3 regions of the Micromonospora sp. CPCC 205546 genome follow, and region 3 is predicted to be linked to each of the others. Evidence: riboswitches for the same ligand, from Rfam matches in the RefSeq annotation. Region 3 holds a riboswitch; each other region holds the start of a gene.
What was found. A riboswitch is a leader RNA that binds a small molecule or an ion and turns the genes downstream of it on or off. The one in region 3 is predicted to bind cobalamin.

Region 1 (5,463 bases), on a different contig from region 3:
GGCAACTACACGTCACGCATCGACGGGCCGGGCAAGGTGTTCGACTTCTCCAACGTGTCGAACATCGTGATCGACAACATCTGGAACGAGCACATGGTGTGCCTCTACTGGGGCGCGAACACCGACCACATGACCATCAAGAACTCCCGGATCCGGAACATGTTCGCCGACGGCATCAACATGACCAACGGGAGCACCAACAACCTGGTCAGCAACAACGACGCCCGGGCCACCGGCGACGACAGCTTCGCGCTGTTCTCGGCGATCGACGCGGGCGGCGCGGACATGAAGGACAACGTCTACGAGAACCTGACCTCGACCCTGACCTGGCGGGCCGCCGGCGTGGCCGTCTACGGCGGCTACGGCAACACGTTCCGCAACATCTACATCGCGGACACGCTGGTCTACTCCGGCATCACCATCAGCTCGCTCGACTTCGGCTACCCGATGAACGGCTTCGGCGCCAGCCCGCCCACGCGGTTCGAGAACATCTCGATCGTGCGGGCCGGCGGGCACTTCTGGGGCGCGCAGACCTTCCCGGCGATCTGGGTCTTCTCCGCCTCGAAGGTGTTCCAGGGCATCCGGGTCAGCGACGTCGACATCGTCGACCCGACCTACAGCGGCATCATGTTCCAGACCAACTACGTCGGTGGGCAGCCGCAGTTCCCGATCACCGACACGGTCTTCACCAACGTCTCCATCAGCGGCGCCCGCAAGAGCGGTGACGCCTACGACGCGAAGTCCGGCTTCGGCATCTGGGCCAACCAGATGCCGGAGGCGGGGCAGGGCCCGGCCGTCGGGTCGGTCACCTTCAACAACCTCCGCCTGAGCAACAACGCGGTGGACATCCAGAACACCACCTCGACGTTCGTCATCAACCGCAACTGACCCACCCCGGTCGCCCGGGCGGCGGCCGGTCTCCCGGGCGGTGCGGCCACTGGACACCCGGTGGCCGCACCGCCCGGCCCGTCGGGCCTCCCGCCGGCCCCGTCGGCCGGGCCACGCGCCGGCCGGGACTCCGCCCCGGTCAGTGGGCCGGGGCGCCGTGCCGGCCCGCGCCGGCGGCGAACCGGGCCGCGCCGGCCGCCGCGTCGGCGGCCAGCGACTCCATCCCGTACGCCAGCTCGCCCGCCATCGCCTCAGGCTCGGGCAGGCCGGCGCCGGCGAGCAGCGCCGCCCGGTCGTTGCGCAGGCAGGTCTGCGGGTGCCGGGCGATCTCGGCGGCCAGCCGCTCGGCCGCCGCCCGGGACTCGCCCGGCGCGACCAGCCGGTTGACCAACCCCATGGCGTACGCCTCCTCGGCCGGCACCGGCCGGCCGGTGAGGATCAGGTCCATCGCCCGGCTCTCGCCGATCAGCCGGGGCAGCCGGACCGTGCCCCCGTCGATCAGCGGCACCCCCCAGCGGCGGCAGAACACCCCGAGCACCGCGTCGGACTCGGCGACCCGCAGGTCGCACCAGAGCGCCAGCTCCAACCCGCCGGCCACCGCGTGACCGGAGATCGCGGCGATCACCGGCTTGCCCAGCGTCATCCGGGTCGGACCCATCGGGCCGTCCCCCTGCGCCTCGACCCGGTTGCCGCTCGGGGTGCCGATGGCCTTCAGGTCGGCCCCGGCGCAGAACGTGCCGCCGGCCCCCCAGAGCACGGCCACGCAGGCGTCGGGATCGGCCTCGAAGGCGCGGAAGGCGTCGGCCAGCGCCCGGGCCGTCGGCCCGTCGACCGCGTTGCGGGCCGCCGGGCGGTCCAGGATCACCGTGGTCACCGCCGCGGCGCGTTCGACGCGTACCCCCATCCCGACAGCATGCCCCCGGCGGTGCCGGCGGCGCCAGGGGCGTCAGCGCGCGGCGGGTCGGGCCGGGCGGACCAGGGTGGCGCCCAGCGCGGCGCCGACCACACAGGCCACCCCGGCCGCCTGCGTCCAGGCCAGCAGCTCGCCCAGCAGGACCAGCCCGACCAGCGCGCCGATCGCCGGCTCCAGGCTGAGCAGGATCGCGAAGACCCGGGCCGGCATCCGCCGCAGCGCCGCCATCTCCGCCGAGTACGGCAGCACCGACGACAGCAGCGCCACCGCCGCGCCCAGCGCGAGGGTCCACGGGTCGAGCAGGGCCGTACCGCTGCCGGAGACCCCGAACGGCAGCACGGCCAGCGCGGCGACGGCCATCCCCAGCGCGAGGCCCCGGCTGCCCGGCACCCGGGCGCTGACCGCCTTGCCGAGCAGGACGTAGCCGGCCCAGCCGACCGCGACGGCCACGCAGCACAGCAGCCCCAGCCGGTCCACCCCCGTCCCGCCGAGCCCGCTGATCAGCAGCACCCCGCCGCCGGCCAGCCCCGCCCACGCCACGTCGGCGGGCCGGCGGCTGCCGGCGAGCGACACCAGCAGCGGCCCGGCGAAGCCGATGGTGACCGCGACGCCGAGCGGCACCCGTTCCAGGGCCGCGTAGAAGGCGAGGTTCATCACCGCCAGGGCCAGCCCGAACGCCCCGACCAGACCGGCGGTACGCCAGCCCAGGCGCAGCCCCGGCCGGACCAGGACCAGCAGGACGAGCGCGGCGAAGCCGAGCCGCAGGGTGGTGGTGCCGCCCGCGCTGGTGCTGCCGAAGAGCTGCTTGGCGACGGCCGCCCCGACCTGGGTGGAGAGCATGCCGAGCAGCATCAGCAGCGGGGGCGGCACGGCCCGGGGCTGCCCCAGCGCGAGGGTCAGTCGGGTCGCCGGTCGACCGGCCGGCAGCGGGCGGGAGGAGAGTGCGTACACCCGGACCACAGTGGTCCCGGAACGCGCGGCCCGCGACCGGATTTCCACTGCCTGTGGGCGCGCCGCGCGGCCCGCCGGGCCGGGGCGGGCCGGGCGGCGCTAGCATCCCCGACGGCACGATCATGTGAGGTGCCCCGCGCGAGCGGGGAGAATCGGGAAGCCGGTGCGAATCCGGCACGGGCCCGCCGCGGTGACCGGGGAGCCACCGTCCACGCGTACGCGCAGCCACTGGCCCGCCCGGGCCGGGAAGGCGGACGGCCAGGCGTCGATCCGGGAGTCCGAAGACCGGCCTCGCGTCCGGTGCCCGCGTCCGGTGTGGCGTGGGCCGAGCGCAGCGGGAGCCTGCCTTGGATCTGTACGACGTCATCCACCGCCGCCGGGACGTACGCGCCCAGTTCACCGGCGCGCCGGTGCCGGAGGAGACGCTGCACCGGGTGCTGTCGGCGGCGCACGCCGCGCCGAGCGTCGGCTACTCGCAGCCCTGGGACTTCGTCGTGGTGCGCGACCCGGAGCTGCGTCGCCGGTTCCACGAGCACGTCCACACCGAGCGGGACGCCTTCGCGGCGACGCTCGACGGGGAGGCGGCCGAGCGGTTCGCCCGCATCAAGATCGACGGGGTCCTGGAGTCGACCCTGTCGGTGGTGGTCACCCACGACCAGGCCCGGGGCGGCCCCGCCGTACTCGGCCGGCACGCCATCGCCGACACCGGGCTCTACTCGACCTGCCTCGCCATCGAGAACCTCTGGCTCGCCGCGACCGCCGAGGGGCTCGGGGTGGGCTGGGTGTCGTTCTACCGGGAGCCGTGGCTCGCCGAGCTGCTCGGCATCCCCGACGGGATCCGACCGGTGGCGTGGCTCTGCCTCGGGCCGGTCACCCACTTCGAGTCCGTACCGGACCTGGCCCGGCACGGCTGGCGGCAGAAACGCCCACTGGCCGACGCGATCCACCACGACCGCTGGTCGGCACGCTGACCGGCGGGGCGTCCCGTTACGGGCCGGCGGGGCCCTGATCACGTACCGCTGCGGATCCGTCACCGCCGCCCGGTTTGCGACGGCTCCTGCCGGGAAGTCGGTACGGGTGCGAGCACTCTTGACGAAGATCGAGCAGGCATCCGGTCTGGACCGGGTCGGCGACCGGTTGCAGCGCGCCGTCCAGGCCACCCTCCGACCGCAGCGGGTCCGCGACCTGCTGCACGGCGTCTGGCTGGGCCATCCGCTGCATCCGGCGATGGTGCAGGTGCCGGTCGGCGCGTGGATCAGCACGGCGGTGCTGGACCTCATGCCGGGGCAGCGCCGGGCCGCCACCACCCTGTGCGCGGTGGGCACCGTCAGCGCCCTCCCGGCCGCGGTCGCCGGCCTCAACGACTGGGCGGCCCTGGCCCGTGACCAGCGCCGCGTCGGCCTGGTGCACGCCGCGTCCAACAGCGTCGGCCTGGCGTTCTACGCCGGCTCGGTGGCCGCCCGGATGGCCGGCCGGCACAACCTCGGCCGGACGCTCGGCTTCCTCGGGCTGGGCGCCGCGAGCATGGGGGCCTACATCGGCGGGCACCTGGCGTACAAGCAGGGCGCGCAGGTCAACCAGAGCATCTCCGAGCTGCACCGGATGAGCGACGGCTGGCACTCCATCGCCGACATGTCCGCCCTGCCGGAGCGGCAGCTGATCACGCGGGAGGTCGACGACGTCTCGGTGATCCTCTACCGGCACGGCGACGAGGTCACCGTCATGCTGGAGCGCTGTCCGCACCAGAGCGGCCCGCTGGGCGAGGGCGAGGTGCAGGAGATCGACGGGCACGCGTGCGTGGTGTGCCCGTGGCACGGCAGCGCGTTCCGCCTCAACGGGGGCGAGGTCGTGCACGGCCCGTCCGGCAACGACCAGCAGGTCCTGCCGACCCGCGTCGTCGACGGCGTCCTGGAGACCCGCCTCCCCTGACGGGCGCGCTCCAACCCAACGTTCCCCGACCCGGCGCTCTCCGGTCCCGGCTTCCGCTGTCGATCAAGAGGTTCGGGTCGGGTTCGATCTCCTGCCGTGCCCGAACCTCTTGATCACCCGAGCGGGGGTGTGGTCAGAGGCGGCGGTGACGGCCGATCGGGGTGTCGCGGGTCGGGTGCGGGTGTGACCGGTCGTGGCCGGCCAGCCCGCCGTCGTGGGTGCCGGGGGCCGTGCCGGGGAGGGGCGCGCCCGCGCGCTCGTTGCCGCCCGGGGACGCGGAGCCGTGACCGGTCGGGTGTGCGGGTTCCCGGTCGTCGGTGTCAGTACCGCTCCGGTCGGCTCCGATCGCGCTGCCGCGCGGGGTGGTGCCGGTGTCCCGGCGACCCGCGCCGCGCCCGGTCGTGGTGCCACGGCGCGCGGTGGTGCCACGGCGCGCGGCGGCCGTGGCCCGTGCCGCCCCGGCCGGTACGTAACCCGGTCGGCGGCGTAGGCCCAGGACCGCGCCGATCTGCGCGCCGACGATGCTCGCCACCGCCAGGACCGCGGAGACCGCGAGGGGCCGGTTCACCCGGTCGGGCTCGCCGGCCCGGGCGGCTCCCACCGTCAGCGTCGGGGCCTGACCGGCGCCCTTCTGCGCCGGTGGCGGCACCGGGGCCTCGGCGGCCGGTGGCGGCGTCGCCCGCTCGGGAGCGACCTTCCCGGGCACCGGCTGCGGGGCCGGCCGGGCGGGCGCGGGCGGGGTCGGGCGGGCGACGAGGCGACCGTTGGCGTGCCGGCGGGCA
Region 2 (5,463 bases), on a different contig from region 3:
GCTTCCCGACCAACCGACGTCGCCGCCGGCCGCGCCGATGCCACCGGTCCCGACCCCGCCGACGCCCGCGCCGGCTGAGGCCTGCTCACCGCCCGGGGCGCAGCGCCGGGGCGACCACCGACAGCTCCAGCTCGGCGCGCAGCGGCACCACGCCCGGCCCGCCGGCCCGGACCCATCCGGCGATGTCGTCGACGACGGAGTCGTGCAGGACCAGGCCGAACCAGACCGGCCGCGCGCCGGCGCGGCGGGCCGCCGGGGTCGGGTGCACGACGACCAGGTTCGACTGCGCGCAGAGGTCGAGGCAGGCGCTGACCCGTACCCGGTGTGGTGCCGGCAGCCCGGCGCGCAGCCGCCGCAGCTGCGCGTCGTGGTCGACGGAGGGGTGCTTGTGGGTGCTGCCGCAGCAGCAGTCGCGGCACACGGTGACGAGGCAGCCCGGTGCGTCGGTCACGGCGCGGGCGGGTGGTAGGTGATGGTGGGCCGCCCGGTGCCCGGGTGCGCCACGACGTCGGCGCGCACCCCGTAGACGTCGGCGAGCAGGCCGGCGGTGAGGACCTCGGCGGGCGTACCGGCGGCGACGACCCGCCCGGCGGCCAGGACGACCACCGCGTCGCAGAACATGGCGGCGAGGTTGAGGTCGTGCAGCGCGGCCAGGGTGGTGACCCCCGAGCGGCGGACCAGGTGCAGCAGGTGCAGCTGGTGGCCGATGTCGAGGTGGTTCGTGGGCTCGTCGAGCAACAGCAGCAGCGGCTGCTGGGCCAGGGCACGGGCCAGCTGCACCCGCTGCCGCTCGCCGCCGGAGAGGGTGTGCCAGCGGCGCTCGGCGTACCCGTCCAGGTCCACCCGGGCCAGCGCGTCCGCCGCGGCGACCCGGTCGGCGGCGCTGTCGGACCAGCGCGAGCCGCGGTGGGGCGTACGGCCGAGCAGCACCACCTCGCCGACGCTGAGGTCCAGGTCGGTGTCGGCGTGCTGGGCGAGCAGGGCGGCCCGGCGGGCCAGCGTGACGCGGGGCAGGCTGGCGACGTCGTCGCCGTCGACGGTGACCAGCCCGGCGTCCGGTGCGGCGAGCCGCGCGACGATCCGCAGCAGGGTGGTCTTGCCGCAGCCGTTGGGACCGAGCAGCCCGACGAGGCTGCCCGCCGGCACCGCGCAGGTGACGTCGTCGAGGATCCGCCGGGCCGCGACGGACCAGGACACGCCGGTGACGGTGAGCATCAGTCACGCACCTTCCGGCGGTGCAGCAGCACCACGAAGGCGGGCACCCCGAGCAGCGCCGTCAGCACGCCCACCGGCAGTTCCCGGGGCGCGAACAGGGTCCGCGCGGCGGTGTCCACCCAGACCAGGAAGATCGCCCCGGCGAGGACGGCGACGGGCAGCAGTCGCCGGTGGTCCGCCCCGGTGAGGAACCGGGCGGCGTGCGGCAGGATCAGCCCCACGAAGCCCACCGCGCCACTGACGGCGACCAGCGTCGCCGTGAGCAGCGCGGTGGCGACCAGCAGCAGCCACCGGACCCGGGTGACGGCGACGCCGAGGCTCGCTGCGGCGTCCTCGCCGAAGGCGAACGCGTTGAGCGTGCGGGCGTACGCCGCCACCAGGGCGAGCACGGCGGCCAGGACCGGCACGGCCCACGCCAGGGCGGTCCAGTCGACGCGGGCCAACGAGCCGGAGAGCCAGAAGGTGATGCTCTGGGTGGCGTGCGGATCGGCGACCCAGATGATGACGAACGAGGTCGCCGCCCCGCAGAGCTGCGCGACGGCCACCCCGGCCAGCACCACCCTGGTGGGCGCCAGCGCGGCCCGCCGGCCGGCCACCACGGCCACGACCGCGAACGCGGCCAGCGCCCCGGCGAAGGCGCCCCCGGTGAGCGCGGCGACCCCACCGCCGAAGCCCAGGACGAGGACCGCGACCGCGCCGAGCGACGCCCCGGAGGAGACCCCCAGCAGGTACGGGTCGGCGAGCGGGTTGCGGGTGACGGTCTGCATCACCGCGCCGACGGCCGCCAGCCCGCCCCCCACGGCGGCGGCCCCCAGCACCCGGGGCAGGCGCAGCCGCCAGACGATGTGCTCGCGCAGCAGCGGCACCTCCGCGTGCGGGAGTCCCAGGCGGTCGGCCACGACCGACCAGACCGCCCACACGGGGATGTCGGCCGGCCCGACGGTGACGGCCACGCCGATCGACACGACCAGACCCGCCAGCAGGGCCACCAGCAGCGCCGCCAGGCCGACCGGGTGCGCCGCGCGGAACCCGGCGTGACGCACGGCTCCGGGGCCGCCTGGCCGGGCCGGGGCGGCGGCGGGGCCACCGGTCCGGTCGGCGGCGGCGGGCCGGGTCGGGTCGGCGGCGGTGCGGCGGACCACGGCGGTCAGCGGTCCGCCCCGGCGGGGAGCTGCGCCACGCCCGCGGCCAGCGCCTCGACGCCGAGCACGACGCGTACCCCGGCGGAGGTGGACGAGAACGGGATGACGACGAAGCGTTGCCCGGCCACGGCGGGCAGGTCCTTCAGGCTGGGATGCCGGGCCAGGAAGGCCCGCTTCGCGGCGGCCGGGTCCCAGCCCGCGTCGACCAGCACGATCGCGCCGGGATCGCGGTCCACGACCGACTCCCAACTGGTGTCGGCCCAGCCGCCGGAGAGGTCGCCGAACGCGTTGCGTACCCCGACCGCCGACATGATCATTCCGGGGCTGCCGCAGCAGGCCCCCACGCTGGGGGCGTCGCTGCCGGCGTCCCACCAGAGCACCGACACGTCCCGCGCGGCGCCGACGCGGGCGACGGCCGTGGCGACGCGGGCCCGCTGGTCGGCGATGAGCTTCTCGGCCCGCTCCGGCACCCCGAAGACGGCCGCCACGTCCCGGATCTCGGCGAACACGTCCTCGACGGTCAGCTTCGCCGGCCGGTGCTGCTTGGGGCACCCCGCCGGCGAGAGGTACGTGTCGACGCCGAGTGCCGCCAGCGCGGCACGGTCGCCGACCCCCTCGTCGCCGAAGGCGCTGTGGAACGAGGCGTAGACGAAGTCCGGCGCCGCCTCCAGCAGCTTCTCCTTCGCCGGGTACTTGTCCGACAGCACCGGCACGGCGGCGTACGCGGCCGCGTGCTCGGGCAGGATCGCGTCGTCCAGGTACGCCGTGCCGGCCATGCGGTCGCCGAGGCCGAGGGCCAGCATGATCTCCGTGGCGGGCTGGTTCAGCGTCACCGCGCGCTCGGGCGGGGCGGCGACGCTGACCGGCGTACCGCAGTTGGTCAGCGTGACGGGGGCAGCCGACGGCGACGCCGTCGTGGCCGGATCGTCCGTGGCGCAGCCGCCGAGCAGGACGACGAGAACGGACAGGGGCGCGGCAACGCGCCGGGACAGGGTGGACCGCACAGCGCGCACGCGCATCGGGACCGCCTTCCAACACCTCGTGGACGGGTCATCGCTGTGCCGTGGCCGGTCTCCTGGCTGACGGGAGGTGCGTCCGTGGCCGGCCTTCCCAGGCGCATGGCGCCCAGTGACCTCGTACGACGAGGGCCGCGAACTTCCCGATCACAGTGGCGAGGGCCGCACCGGTCTTGCACCGGCTTCCCGAGCACCACGGCAGGGTCACCCTAGCGGCCGGCCCGCCCGGAAGTCACGGTGACGAACACCATGAGGGACGGTCGCGCCCCCGGGCGGTCGCCGGCGCGGTCAGGACCGGGGCGCAGACGGCAGGTCGACCACCCGGGTGGCCCAGCGGGCCATCAGCGCCGGGTCGTGGGTGATGAGCAGGACCCCGGCGGCGTGCTGCCGCTGGTAGTCGGTGACGACGGCCGCAAGGTGCGCCTGGGTGGAGGCGTCGAGCATGGCGGTGGCCTCGTCGCAGAGCAGGTAGTCCGGCCGGTGCACGAGGGCGCGGGCGAGGCAGGCACGTTGCAGCTGCCCGTCGCTGACGGCGTGGGGGCGGCGGGCCAGCAGGTCGGGCGTGAGGCCGACGAGGTCGGCCAGCTCCGCCGCCCGGGCCCGCGCCTGCGCCTCGGGCGTGCCGGTGGCGCGCAGCGGTTCGGCGATGATGTCGGCGAGGCCCAGCCGGGGGTCGGTGGCGGCGCGGGGGCTCTGGAACAGGATCGCGACGCGGGTGCGGACGGCGGCGGGCAGCCGGTGCCGGGCGCCCGCCACCCGGTGGCCGTCGAGGGTGACGTGCCCGGCCTCGGGGGCGTGCAGCAGGGCCAGCACCCGGGCGAGGGTGGACTTGCCGCTGCCCGAGGGCCCGCGCAGGCCCACCGTCTCGCCGGGGGCGACGCACAGGTCGACGCCGTCGAGGACGCGCCGGCCGCCGAAGGAGACCGCGACCTCGTGGGCCGCGAGCGCGGTGCTGGTCATCACGGCGCTCCGAGGGTCAGCGGGTGGTGGCAGGCGACCCGGGCCGGGGCGCCCGCAAAGGGCGCGGGCGGGGTGCGGCAGACGTCGGTGGCGCGGTCGCAGCGCGGGGCGAAGGCGCAGCCGGGAGGCAGGTCGGTGAGCATCGGCGGGTGGCCGGGGACAGGCCGGAAGGCCCGCTCGGGCAGGGCGTCGAGCAGGCCGGCGGTGTACGGGTGGGCGGGCGCCGCGAACAACTCGCCCGTCGGCCGCCGTTCCACGATCCGGCTGGCGTACATGACGGCGACCGTGTCGGCGATCCGGCGGGCGGCGGCCAGGTCGTGGGTGATGAGCAGGACCGCGCCGCCGGCGTCACAGCGACGGCGCAGCAGGTCGAGGGTGTGGTCGACCAGCGGCCGGTCGAGGCCGGTGGTGGGTTCGTCGGCGAGCAGCAGCGGCGGATCGGGGGCGAGGGCGAGGGCGGTGGCCAGGCGCTGCGCCATGCCGCCGGAGAGTTCGTGGGGATGGCGGTCGAGGTCGGCGGGGTCGAGGCCGACGTCGGCGGCCACCCGCTCGGCGGCTGCGGGCGCCTCGCGCCGGGTGCGCCCGTGGGCGCGCAGGGTCTCCTCCAGCAGCCGGCGGCCCGTACGCACGGGGTTCAGCGCGGTGGCGGGGCTCTGCGGCACCAGCCCGACCACGCGACCGCGTACGGCGCGGGCGAGGTGGCGCTCGGAGGAGCCGACCAGGTCGTGCTTCTCCCCGGTGGGCGGGCGCAGCCGCGCCTGGCCCGTGACGGTGGCGTTGCCGGGGAGCAGGCCGAGCAGGGCGTGCGCGAGCACCGACTTGCCGCAGCCGGACTCCCCGACGACCGCGAGGAGTTCCCCCGGGTGGACGGTCAGGTGCAGGTCGGTGACGGCCTGCACCACGGCGTCGCGGAGCTGGAAGCGGACGGTGAGCCCGTCGACCTCCAGCAGGCCGGGCCGGCCGTCGCCGGTGCCGGCCGGGCCACCGGAGCCGGCCGCGGTGGCGGTGTCCGGCGCGGTGGCGGTGTACGGCGCGCTGGTGGTGTCCGGCGCGGCGGCGGTGCCGGCCGGGGCGACGCTGGTGGTGCCGGCCGGGACGGGCGCAGGCTCGCGGGTGGTGGTCACAGGTTC
Region 3 (5,463 bases):
CGGCGAGCACGAGGTTGACCCGGGCCTCGCCGGTGGGCGCGGCGGCGAGCACGTGCAGGCCGTCGCGGATCTGCACGTCCTTGACCTCGCACAGGTAGCCGTCGAGGTGCAGCACGAAGTCGTCGAAGTCGTCGGCGTCGGGCATCCGCTCGGCGTGCAGGTCGTGGTGCAGCTCGGCGGCGCGTACCAGCTCCCAGATCTGGGCCCGCAGGGTCGGCACCTTGGCCGGGTCGAGGGCCTGCACGGTGGCGTACTCGTCGAGCAGCTGCTCCAGCTTCGCCAGCTCGCCGTACGTCTCGGCGCGGGCCATCGGCGGCACCAGGTGGTCGACGACCACGGCGTGCGCGCGCCGCTTGGCCTGCGTGCCCTCCCCGGGGTCGTTGACGATGAACGGGTAGACCAGCGGCAGGTCGCCGAGGACGGCGTCGGGGGCGCAGCCGGCGGCCAGCCCGAGGCCCTTGCCGGGCAGCCACTCCAGGGTGCCGTGCTTGCCCAGGTGCACCACGGCGTCCGCGCCGAACCCGCCGTCGTCCACGGGCGCGGCCAGCCAGCGGTACGCGGCCAGGTAGTGATGGCTGGGCGGCAGGTCCGGGTCGTGGTAGATCGCGATCGGGTTCTCCCCGAAGCCGCGTGGCGGCTGGATCAGCAGCACCACGTTGCCGAAGCGCAGCCCGGCGAGCACGATGTCGCCGCCGTCGGTGTAGAGCCCGCCGGGCGGCTCGCCCCAGTGGGCGAGCATCCGTTCCCGCAGCTCCGCCGGCACCTGCGCGAACCAGCGCCGGTACGTCTCGCCCGGCACCCGCGCCTCGGCGGCGCCGAGCTGTTCCTGGGTGAGCCACTCGACGTCGTGGCCGCCGGCGGCGATGAGGGCGTGGATGAGCGCGTCGCCGTCGTCGGGTGCCGGGGCGTCGCCGAGGTCGTAGCCGGCCTTCGCGAGGGCGGCGAGCAGCCGCACCGCCGAGGCGGGGGTGTCCAGGCCGACGGCGTTGCCGACCCGGGAGTGCTTCGTCGGGTAGGAGCTGAGCACCACGGCGAGCCGCTTGTCGGCCTGCGGCACGTGCCGCAGCCGGGCGTGCCGCACGGCGATGCCGGCCACCCGGGCGGCCCGCTCCGGGTCGGCCGCGTAGGTGGAGAGCCCGTCGGCGTCGATCTTCTTGAACGAGAACGGCACGGTGACGATCCGGCCGTCGAACTCGGGGATCGCCACCTGCATCGCGGCGTCCAGCGGGGAGAGCCCGGCGTCGCTGCCGGCCCACTGCTCCCGGGTGCTGGTCAGGCAGAGCGCCTGGATCACCGGCACGTCCAGGGCGGCGAGCGCGCCCACGTCCCAGGCGTCCTCGTCGCCTCCGCCGGAGGCGTCGGCGGCGACCGTGCCGCCGGCGGCGAGCACGGTGACCAGCAGGGCGTCGCAGCGGGCGAAGAGCCCGAGCGGCCCCGCGCCGGCGGTCAGGCCGCGCAGCGAGCCGCAGTAGATGGGCAGCGGGTCGCCGCCGGCCGCGTCGACCGCGTCGGCGAGGACGTCGACGAACCCGGTGTTCCCGGCCAGGGCGTGCGCCCGGTAGAAGACGATGCCGACGGTCGGCCGGTCCGGCCGCGCGGTTCGCTCCCCGTGGATGCCGTACGTCGGGGTGCGCGTGGGCGCGTCGAATCCCTCACCGGTGAGCAGCACCGTGTCGGAGAGGAACCGGGCGAGCTGGGCGAGGTTCTCCGGCCCGCCCTCGACCAGGTAGGTCAGGGCCTGGGTCGCCACCCCGGAGGCCACGGTGGAGGCCGCCATCAGCTCCGCGTCCGGCACGTTCTCGCCGCCGAGCACGACCGTCGGCACGCCGGAGGCCAGCACCGCGGCCAGCCCGTCCGGCCACGCCTGCCGGCCGCCGAGCAGGCGTACGACGGCGAGGTCGACGCCGTCGAGCAGGCCCGGCACGGCGTCAGCGGCGACGCGGGCGGGGTTCGCCAGCCGGTAGTCGGCGTCGCTGGCGCGGGCGGCCAGCAGGTCGGTGTCGGCGGTGGAGAGCAGCAGGATGCGCACGGACGGCTCCGGAGAGTGACGCCCGGGTCGACGCGGGGACGACCGGGCGATGCGGGGATGGGCGCGGTTCAGCGGGTACGACGCGCCGGTGGCCGGCTCACCGGCTCACCGGCGGGGTCGGGCGGCGCGGCGCTGGCGTCAGCGGCAGGCGGCGAGGGCGCGCCCGGGAGCGACCCGGCCGGTCACGGTGCGGGAGCGCCCGGGTGCCGGGCGACCGACGGCGGGCGCGGTTCGGGCCGTGGGGTGCGTGGCGGGCCGGCCGACCGGCGGTGCGGGGATGCGGCCGCCTGCGGAGCGGCCGCCGGGCGCGCAGCCGCCGTCACGGCCGGGCACGATGCGACGATGATCGTCGATGGGGGAGACGCGGTGCGTCATCGGGTCCTCCTCGGGTGTCCACGCCCTGGGGTCACTCCGACGGCCGAAGTATCCTGGCTCCCGGATCGACGCTCTCCCCCGGCCTTCCAACCGCGCACGCACGGTCGTGACTCACGAGGGGGGATCGCTCCCCGGTGACAGTGGCGGGACCGCGCCGGAATCGCACCGGCTTCCTTCACTGCCGTCAGGCCGCGAATGCTGCCACACCCCGGGCCGCCGGTCAACGCCACCCCACCCCGACCCACGACGCCTCGCATCGATCGACGAGGAACGATCAGGCCGTTCATTCGGGAACGCCTTTCACATTGTCGTCGGCCAATGTCATGTCCGGGCCGCCGAATACGGCGACGGTGGCCCCGGAACGCGCACGCGCCGGGCGTCCCGGCACGTGCGCGCACCCCGGCGCCCGCGCGCCGTTCCGCTCCCCAGCAGGCAGGCTACGGCGGCCGGGAACCGTCCCCGCCCGCCCGACGTGATGACGGGGACCTCGACCACGGTCGACGTCGGCTCACCGGTCGGCGAGCCCCGATTCGTAGCCCGCGGTGACCAGTTGCGCCCGGTCGGGGGCGGCCAGCTTCGTCAGCAACCGGCCGATGTGCGTCCTCACGGTGCCCCCGGCTGAGGTGCGGGTGCCGCTCGATCTCGGCGCTGGACATCCCCCGGGTGATCAACGTCAACACCTCCCGCTCCCGCCGGGTCACCCCGTCGACGCTGGGGTCCACCGCCGTGCTCGTGGCGCGGCTCGTCCGACTCGGGCGCCGCGAGCGCGCCTGACGGCGGGCGTCCTCCCCCTGTCAGGCCGGGTCACCCGACGCGGCGGGGCGGGACGCGACGTACCAGGCGGCGGTCGCGGCGACCGCCACCGTCGCGCTGAACAGGAAGGGTGCCCGCATGCCCAGGCCGGCGGCCAGCGCCCCGCCGGCGAGCGCCCCGAGCGCGGCGCAGCCGTAGGAGAGCATCCGGGAGGCGGCGACCACCCGACCGAGCAGGTCGCCGGGCACGAGGCGTTGCCGGACCGACAGCGCGGCCACGTTGAGGACCGCGAACGACGCGCTGGTGGTGACGACGACCGCCACCGCGGCGATCCGGTGCGGCGCGACGGCCAGGAGGGCCGGCGTCCCGGCCGTGACCGCCATCGACCAGGTCAGCACGGCACGGTGCCGGAGCCGGCCGATCAGCCGGTCGGCGACGAGGGAGCCGGCGAGCCCGCCGGCCGCGCCGGTCGCCAGCAGCAGGCCGAAGCCGAGCGCGCCGAGACCGAGGCTCTGCCGCGCGTACAGCACGAAGATCGCGAACCAGGCGCTGTCCGCGGCGGCGACCGCCGCGCCGACGACCACCAGCGTACGGAGCACGGGCTGCCGGGCCAGCCACCGCAGCCCGGCGAGCGCCCCGCGCCTGGCCGGGTCGACGGCGGCGCTCCTCCCGTCCCTGTCGGCGCCCGACCGTCCCGGGCCCGGGCCAGGGCGGGCCAGACTCAGCGGCAGGGACAGCACGAGCATGACGGCCAGCGCGAGCGAGGCGCCGTTGACGGCGAAGGGCAGCGCCGCGCCGACGACGAACAGCATCGCCCCGACCGGCGGACCGACGAACTCGTTGCCCACGATCTCACCCGCCACCAGCCGGCCGTTGGCTCGCTCCAGCTGCGCGTCGTCCACCAGTCGGGGGATCGCGGTCTGGGCGGCGGTGTCGCGCAGGGTCTCGCCGACACCGAGCAGGAAGGCGGCGGCGACCACGAGCGCCACCGAGGCCACGCCTGTCACCACGGCCACGGCCACCACCGCCAGCACCACGACGCGGCCGGCGTCGGCGGCGGCGATCAGCGCACGGGCCGCCCGACGGTCGGCCAGCGCGCCGGCCAGCAGGCCGGTGACCAGCCACGGCAGGAACTGCGCCGCGGCCACCGCGGCCACCGCCACCGGGTTGTCGCTCAGCGCGGCGGCGAGCAGTGGAAAGGCGGCCACCCGGATGCCGTCGCCCAGGTTGGCCAGCGCCGCGGCGGTCCAGAAGGTCCAGAAGGGACGGCCCAGCGACCGGGACCGATCAGCCATCGGGGCACCTTACCGCGCCGGGTCCGACGGAGCGGCCCCGTGACGCCCGGCGGGCCGCGGGCCGGAGTGCTCTCGGGCGGTACCGGTCGAGGGGGCGTGACGCCCCGGCAGGTCAGCGGGCATGACGCTTTGCCCGGTCAGCGGGCATGACGCCCCGGCAGGTCAGCGGGCGTGTGCCCGGCCGGTCAGCGGGCGTGGCGCTCCGGGTGGGCCCGGTTCCAGGCCCCGGCGGACCGCCGACCGGGCGGCGGCGCCCAGCGGACCGGCGGACGGACGGGGGTGGCGCCCAGCGCGTCGACGGGCGGCTGGCGCTCAGCGGGCCGGCGGACGGGTGGCCGGCACCAGGGCGAGGGTGGGCAGGAGCAGCAGCGGCACCACGAGCAGGGCGTGCAGCGTACCGACCCGGTCGCCGAGCAGACCGAGCAGCGGCGGACCGGCGAGGAAGGCGGTGTAGCCGATCACGGCGACCACACTGACCCGGGCCGGCGCCCGGTGCTCCTCGTCGGCCGCCGCGCTCATCCCGACCGGGAAGCCCAGCGACGCGCCGATCCCCCACAGCGCCACGCCGGCGATCGCCACCGGCCCGGAGCCGGCGAGCACCGCCACGCCCGCACCGAGCGTGGCGAGCAGGATCGTGCCGGACAGCACGGGCACCCGACCCCACCGGTCGAGCGCGACGGTGCCCACCGTGCGGCCCAGGGTCATGCCGACGACGAAGACGCCGAAGACGGCTGCGCCGGCCGCCTCGCTGAGGTCGTACCCGTCGATGAAGGCGACGGCCAGCCAGTCGTTGGCGCTGCCCTCGGCGAACGCCGCCACCAGCACCAGCAGCCCGATGAGCAGGGTGCGCGGCTCCCGCCAGGCGGCGAGCAGGTCGCGGCGCCGGTCGGCCGGGGCGGCCGACGCCGAGGAGGTGCCGCCCTCGGCCGCCGGCAGGAACGACCGGACGGCCAGCAGCGTGCCGAGCAGCACCACCACGGCCAGGGCGGCGAGGTGCGCGGCGACCGGCAC

Region 1: another riboswitch for cobalamin. It lies ahead of bluB (5,6-dimethylbenzimidazole synthase); the one in region 3 lies ahead of cobN (cobaltochelatase subunit CobN).
Region 2: another riboswitch for cobalamin. It lies ahead of V6U77_RS04130 (ABC transporter substrate-binding protein); the one in region 3 lies ahead of cobN (cobaltochelatase subunit CobN).

The regions. Positions count from the first base shown of each region.
Region 1 is NZ_JBAKHL010000004.1:264,741-270,203, forward strand. Features, by position in the region: gene V6U77_RS03280 (discoidin domain-containing protein) at 1-888, shown strand, start outside; gene V6U77_RS03285 (crotonase/enoyl-CoA hydratase family protein) at 1,028-1,792, opposite strand; gene V6U77_RS03290 (EamA family transporter) at 1,835-2,752, opposite strand; cobalamin riboswitch at 2,875-3,049, shown strand; gene bluB (5,6-dimethylbenzimidazole synthase) at 3,100-3,723, shown strand; gene V6U77_RS03300 (Rieske 2Fe-2S domain-containing protein) at 3,830-4,681, shown strand; partial or broken gene V6U77_RS03305 (LysM peptidoglycan-binding domain-containing protein) at 5,130-5,463, opposite strand, start outside.
Region 2 is NZ_JBAKHL010000005.1:71,489-76,951, forward strand. Features, by position in the region: gene V6U77_RS04115 (hypothetical protein) at 86-451, opposite strand; gene V6U77_RS04120 (ABC transporter ATP-binding protein) at 448-1,215, opposite strand; gene V6U77_RS04125 (FecCD family ABC transporter permease) at 1,215-2,357, opposite strand; gene V6U77_RS04130 (ABC transporter substrate-binding protein) at 2,363-3,376, opposite strand; cobalamin riboswitch at 3,406-3,586, opposite strand; gene V6U77_RS04135 (ABC transporter ATP-binding protein) at 3,662-4,333, opposite strand; gene V6U77_RS04140 (ABC transporter ATP-binding protein) at 4,333-5,457, opposite strand; gene V6U77_RS04145 (ABC transporter permease) at 5,454-5,463, opposite strand, start outside.
Region 3 is NZ_JBAKHL010000006.1:19,399-24,861, forward strand. Features, by position in the region: gene cobN (cobaltochelatase subunit CobN) at 1-2,029, opposite strand, end outside; cobalamin riboswitch at 2,451-2,580, opposite strand; gene V6U77_RS04995 (MFS transporter) at 3,199-4,452, opposite strand; gene V6U77_RS05000 (MFS transporter) at 4,765-5,463, opposite strand, start outside.